DNA from 2 places in the Mycobacterium sp. NGS26 genome. Region 2 is predicted to be linked to the other one. Evidence: riboswitches for the same ligand, from Rfam matches in the RefSeq annotation. Region 2 holds a riboswitch; the other holds the start of a gene.
What was found. A riboswitch is a leader RNA that binds a small molecule or an ion and turns the genes downstream of it on or off. The one in region 2 is predicted to bind magnesium.
Positions count from the first base shown of each region.

Region 1 (3,398 bases), on a different contig from region 2:
TGGACCGACGAGTGGGACCGGCCCGACAGCCCCGCCCCGCTCGGCATGCCGCTGCAGACCGCCCTGATCACCGAATCGCAGCTGCGCATCAACCAGGCCGCGGGGCACCCGGGCGCCAAGGCGCGCGAGCTGGCCACCTACTTCGTCGGGCAGGTGGTCGGTTCGCTGGACCGGGTGCGCCCGACGCGCTCGGTGGTGCTCGACATGGTCGAGGAGTTCATCGACACCGTCGGGCGGCTGGAAGACCTGGTCGAGAAGTGACCACCACGACCCGGCGGCGGCGCGCGGTCAGCGCCGAGGACAAGTCGCAGCGGCGCGACGAGATCATGGCGGCGGCGAAGGAGGTGTTCGCGCGCAAGGGTTTTCACGACACCACCATCGCCGACATCGCCAAGCGGGCCGGCCTGGCCTACGGCTCGATCTATTGGTACTTCGACTCGAAGGACGAGCTGTTCCACGCGTTGATGGCGGTCGAGGAGGGTGCGCTGCGCGGTCACATCGCCGCGGCGCTGGCCCGGCTGCCGGGGTCGGATAACGGCGACGAGGTGCCGCTGCGGACCGCCGTGCAGGCGACGCTGGAGTTCTTCGAGGCCGACAAGGCCACGGTGAAGCTGCTGCTGCGCGACGCGTACGCGCTCGGCGACCGCTTCGAGAAGCACCTGGGCGGCATCTACGAGCGGTTCATCGACGACATCGAGAGATTCGTCGTCGCCGCCCAACGGCGCGGGCAGGTGATCGCCGCGCCGGCCCGGATGGTGGCCTACACGCTGGCGGCGCTGGTCGGGCAGCTGGCGCACCGGCGGCTGAGCACCGACGACGACGTCACCGCGGCCCAGGTGGCCGACTTCGTCGTCGCGCTGGTGCTCGATGGGCTGCGCCCGCGCGCGATCATGAACGCATAAAGATTCGAAAACACCGGCCCGAATCGGTTTGACCGTCGCGCACCCGTCGTGCATCATCGTGTGGGCACCTCGTTAGGTGAGGCGTCTACACGAATACAGGCCACTGACCCCGAACGTCCAAAGACGCCCCGGGTCAGGACAGCTCCTCCCGGCTTAAGGGTTGAGCCCAGGTGGCTTCCGGCTTGGATTTCTTTCCAGGCCAGGACACGTCGTGTAGTGCCGAAGCTCTGACGAGAGGGGTGCGGATCTTCGGCTGTGGCCGGTTTCTGTACTCCCTTTGTGCACGCACATCGTGCGGGTTGGCCGCGCGCGTCGTTGCCGCAGAGGAGGTGAGGGACGAATGGGTTCCAGCGATAGTCCGGGTCGAAGTCCGGGCTCTGTTCCGTCCCGATCCGGTCTCCGGCGCGACGCCGTTTGAGTCGCCGCGACGCCAATCGGCTTACCGGCCAAGCGTTCTCGGATCGGAACCAGCGCGGGATGGGACACGTCAGTCCAGTTAATTCCTCGTTTCGAATTCCCTCTAGGAGCCGACCATGACCGCAGCCCTGCACGACGAAGTGGTAACCGTAGCGCCCGCCCGCAAGCTGACGGTGGTGCGCGACGCGACCGAAACGCGGGCCCCCGCGCCGAAGAAGGTGACCCGCCCGGCCGACGGCCGGACCATCGTGATCACCGACCCGTTGGTCGACGGCACTGCCCGCTTGTTGAGCATCGGCGTGCGCCACGTGTACGCGGCCCTGTGGCGCGTGGGTGTGCTCGAAGTTCGGTCGTAGCCCAACGGCTAGAATCGACCTACTGGCATCGATCCGGCCATCACCGGGGAGCCTTCGGAAGAACGGCCGTTTAGGCCCAGTAGAACCGAACGGGTAGGCCCGTCACAGCCGTCAACGAGCGGTCGCGCGGCAGCGCGGCAAGCGGGGTGGTACCGCGGCGCTCGCGCAGGTAGCGCGTCGTCGTCCCCAGGCCTAGTGGCACAGGAGACGACGGTTGACCGAGCACACTTACCCCAAGCTGGGCGGCGGCGCGCCCGACTTCCCGGCGCTCGAGCTCGAGGTCCTCGACTACTGGGCCCGCGACGACACCTTCCGCGCCAGCATCGCCCGGCGCGACGGCGCCGAAGAGTACGTGTTCTACGACGGGCCGCCGTTCGCCAACGGCCTGCCGCACTACGGGCACCTGCTCACCGGTTACGTGAAGGACATCGTCCCGCGGTATCGGACCATGCGCGGCTACAAGGTGGAGCGCCGGTTCGGCTGGGACACCCACGGTCTGCCCGCCGAGCTCGAGGTGGAACGCCAGCTCGGCATCACCGACAAGTCCCAGATCGACGCCATGGGCATCGCGGTATTCAACGAGGCCTGCCGCGAATCGGTGTTGCGCTACACCGACGAATGGCAGGCGTATGTCACCCGCCAGGCGCGCTGGGTCGACTTCGACAACGACTACAAGACGCTCGACCCGTCCTACATGGAGTCGGTGATCTGGGCGTTCAAACAGCTGTGGGACAAGGGCCTTGCCTACGAGGGCTACCGGGTGCTGCCGTACTGCTGGCGCGACGAGACCCCGCTGTCCAACCACGAACTGCGGATGGACGACGACATCTACCAGAGCCGCCAGGACCCCGCGATCACGGTGGGATTCAAAGCGGTTGACGGCGAACTGGCCGGCGCGTATTTGCTGGTGTGGACGACGACGCCGTGGACGCTGCCGTCGAACCAGGCGGTCGCGGTCAACCCCGAGGTGACCTACGTGCAGGTGCGGGCGGGGGAGCGGCGCTACGTGCTGGCCGAGGCCCGGCTGGCCTCCTACGCCCGCGAGTTGGGTGAAGAGCCCGACGTGCTCGGCACCTATCGCGGCGCGGACCTGCTGGGCACGCGCTACCTGCCGCCGTTCCCGTATTTCATGGACTCGCCCAACGCCTTTCGGGTGCTGCCGGGCGACTTCGTGACCACCGAGGACGGCACCGGGATCGTGCACATGGCGCCGGCCTACGGCGAGGACGACATGACGGTCGCCGATGCGGCCGGCATCGAGCCGGTCACGCCGGTCGACGCCAAGGGCCGGTTCGACGCCAGCGTCCCGGACTACCGGGGGCAGCACGTCTTCGACGCCAACGCCCAGATCATCCGCGACCTGAAGAACGGCAGCGGGGCCGCCGCCGCGAACGGCGCGGTGCTGCTGCGCCACGAGACCTACGAGCACCCCTACCCGCACTGCTGGCGGTGCCGCAACCCGCTGATCTATCGCGCGGTGTCGTCGTGGTTCGTCGCGGTCAGCCAATTCCGGGACCGCATGGTGGAACTCAACCAGCAGATCACCTGGCACCCCGAGCACGTCAAGGACGGCCAGTTCGGCAAGTGGCTGGCCGGCGCCCGCGACTGGTCGATCTCCCGAAACCGCTACTGGGGCACGCCGATTCCGGTGTGGAAGTCCGACGACCCCGCCTACCCGCGCGTCGACGTCTACGGCAGCCTCGACGAGCTCGAACGCGACTTC
Region 1 is NZ_JCALDU010000002.1:727,852-731,249, forward strand. It holds gene AC5Y6X_RS09560 (NAD(P)H-dependent flavin oxidoreductase) at 1-261, shown strand, start outside; gene AC5Y6X_RS09565 (TetR/AcrR family transcriptional regulator) at 258-902, shown strand; M-box (ykoK) riboswitch at 964-1,148, shown strand; gene AC5Y6X_RS09570 (Rv1535 family protein) at 1,436-1,675, shown strand; gene ileS (isoleucine--tRNA ligase) at 1,890-3,398, shown strand, end outside.
Region 1: another riboswitch for magnesium. It lies ahead of AC5Y6X_RS09570 (Rv1535 family protein); the one in region 2 lies ahead of AC5Y6X_RS15365 (hypothetical protein).

Region 2 (3,398 bases):
AGCAAAACCAGGAACACGGTCGCCGAGGGCAGCAGCACGCCGGCGAGCGCCTGCACGCCCTGGGTCACCAGGCCCAGGATGTGGTCCGGGCTGAACGCGACCGCCGCCGACACCGCGAGCAGGAATGCGTAGCCGCCGTAGAACAACGGGGCTTCGCCGATCTTCCAGTGCAGCGAGTGCCGCTTGCCCAGCGCGTCGCCGATGGCGTAGGTGGTGGCCAGCCCGATCGCGTTGGCGCCGATCAGCGATGCGTCCAGCAGGATGATCGCGAACAACACTCCCACCGCGCGGCCGGCGTGCTGGGAAAGCGCGGACGCGACGGCGCCCGCGTCGGTGAAGTGGCCGACGTCGGCGGTGCCGGCCAATCCGAACGCTGCCACCGCCATCAGCACGGTCGACCCGGCCATGACGACGATGATCCCGATGACCAAATCGGCTCGCGCGTAAGGAATCCAGCGTGCCGTGATGCGCTTGTCGACCACGTTGGACTGCTGGAAGAACAACTGCCACGGCGCCACCGTGGTGCCCACGATCGCGACGACCAGCAGCAGCACGGTGGAGTTGAGCCCGCCCGGGAACTGCGGCATCAGCCCGCCGGCGCTCGCCGTCACCGAGGGGTGCACCAGCAGCACCATCGGGACGATCAGGATGTTCACCGCGATCAGCAGGAACATCAGCGCCTCCCAGCGCCGAAACGAGCCCCCGGCCACCACGGCGAACAGCAGCGCGGCGGCGGCCGGGATCGCAACGATCCGCGGGCAGCCCAGGAAGCCCAATGCCAGTGAGACACCGATGAATTCGGTGACGATGGTCAGGGCGTTGAGGATCAGCAGGTCACCGACGCTGAAGGCACCCCAGAACTTGCCGAAGCGCTCGAAGATCAGCCGCGCGTGCCCGACCCGGGTCACCGCGCCGAGCCGCAGCACCATCTCCTGGTTCACGTACAGCACCGGAATCAGCATCGCCAGCGTCCACAGCAGGCCCATCCCGTAGTTCTGCCCGGCCTGCGCGTAGGTCGCGACGCCGCCGGCGTCGTTGTCGCCCACCATCACGATGAGTCCCGGGCCGGTGATGACCATCAGGGTCCGCAGGCGGCGCCAGCGGCCACCGAACGCGCCGGTGCCGTCCCGCCGGATGCGGCCGAACGCGCCGACGATGTCGCCGGTGTGCGCGGAATCCAGCACGGCCGGCCCGGACGCGTTCACGCCGCGCTGCTGGGCCGAGATCGAGGTCATGGGATCACCGGCGGGTGTCGGCACGGTCCGACGGGTGTCCGCCCAGCGAGGCGGTGACCATCGCGATCGGCATCCGTGAGACGTACAGGTTGGCGCGCTCCTGCGGCGTCAGCGCGCGCCCCGCGCACAACCTGCCCATCAGCTGGCGGCCCGCACGCAGCATCGACCGCCCACGCAACCTGGTAACACCGGAAACACGGTGTGCAACAACAAAAGCCATGATCGTCACCTCTTTCGGGTCCGATCGGCTCGTGACATTCAACGGCGCCCGAGCGTGCGTGGCGGCGCGCCATCGACGGCGCGGGGCCCGCGAGTGCTCGTGAAGTTCAGGCGGTGCGAAGAGTGCCGGAACCGGATCGGGACAAGACGGATTTCGGATAGGGACTATCGCCGGGACTCATCTCGCCCTCACCTCCTCACGGCCGGGACACGCACGGGTGCCATCACGTTTCACCTGAACGGAAGAGGCGATGACCGGCGCCAATGACGCCGGTCGCACCCCTCTCGTCGGAGCTTCGGCACTGCACGGCGTATCCGGAAGATCTCCGGAAGCCACTTGGGCTCAACCCTTGAGCCGGGAAGAGCTGTCCTGACCCGGGGCGTCTCTCGACGTTCGGGGTCAGTGGCCTGTATCCATGCAGACGCCTCACCTACCGAGGTGCTTGCCCGTCCATGCTGGCACGCGGTCCGCTGCTCGTCAAACTCATTAGCGGTTTCGTTACGCCGTCGTGGCTACCCTCGAGGACATGGCCACAACATTGCGGGATCCCCGGGTCTCCACCGTGCTCGATCGGATGTACGCCGAATCGAAGAAGCAGATGTCGCTGCTGCGTGAGCGGCGCGACCAGTTCGACCGGCCGATGACGGCCGCGGAACGCGCGGAGGCGATGAGCGAGTTCTACATCCCGGTGACCCCCGAGGCCGGCCGACTGCTTTACGCGCTGGTGCGCGCGACGCGCCCGGCCACGGTGGTCGAGTTCGGCATGTCCTTCGGCGTCTCGGCCATTCACCTTGCGGCGGCGGTGCGCGACAACTGCACCGGGCGGGTGGTGACCACCGAGCTCAGCGGCACGAAGATCGCCGCCGCGAAGAAGACCTTCGCCGAGACTGGACTGGACGACGTCATCACCATCCTCGAGGGGGACGCGCTCAGCACACTGCGGGGCGTGGACGGACCGGTCGGGTTCGTCCTGCTCGACGGTTGGAAGGACCTGTACCTACCGGTGATCAAGCTGCTCGAACCGCGGCTGCCGACGGGCGCGTTGATCGTCGCCGACAACACCAGCGCGGCGGACACCGGGCCCTACCTCGACCTCGTGCGCAATCCCGAAAACGGCTACACCAGCTTCAATTTCGCGGTCCGGGAAAGCGACAGCATGGAAATCAGCTGCCGCACCGACGATTGACGATCACCGCAGGGATTCCTCCAGCCACGGCGTCAGCCACTTCACCCCCTCCGGGGTGAGGTGGACGCCGTCGCTGCGCACCTTGATCCCGTCGACCTTGGCGGTGTAGACGCCGTCCGGGCACAGCTTCTTGTTCAGGTCGAGGATCGCGACGTTGGGATGGTGGGCAACCGTGTTGCGCAGCATGGTGTTCCACTGGTTGACCCGGTCCGGCTGGTCCTCCGGGTACAGCCGGCCATCCGGCTTTTCGCCGCCGCGGCTGTAGGGCACGGTCGCCACCACCACGCGAACCCCGGTGGAGCTCACGATGTTCAGGGCCCGCTCGAGTTCGCCGTTGAGGTACGCGTCGAAGGTCGGATCGCCGATGTGGGTCCACTGTCCCTCGTTGACCCGGTCGACGGTCTCCCAGCGGCCGATGATCAGCAGCGCGACGTCCGGCTGGTCCTGGTTGACCTGGGCCGACCAGCGGGCCGGCCAGCTGTCGCATTCGGGCCGTTGCTCCAGCGTCTGGCCGATGTAGCGGTACGGCGTGCCGCGCACCAGGCTGCAGCCGATGACGGTGTGGTCGCGGAAGGCGAATCCGGGCGTCGGCGGAAGGTAGTGCATCCAGGTCCAGCCGATCGAATCGCCGAACACCGAAACGGTGAACGGCCGGTTGGGATCCCGCGGCCGCGGGTGGCCGGTGCCCGGCGGCGACGGCGAAACCGCCGCGACGGCCGAGACGCCCGGCGGCAGCCCGTTTTCCCGCAGCGCGGGC
Region 2 is NZ_JCALDU010000004.1:204,449-207,846, forward strand. It holds gene AC5Y6X_RS15360 (NRAMP family divalent metal transporter) at 1-1,235, opposite strand, end outside; gene AC5Y6X_RS15365 (hypothetical protein) at 1,240-1,455, opposite strand; M-box (ykoK) riboswitch at 1,728-1,900, opposite strand; gene AC5Y6X_RS15370 (O-methyltransferase) at 1,982-2,641, shown strand; gene AC5Y6X_RS15375 (acyltransferase family protein) at 2,645-3,398, opposite strand, start outside.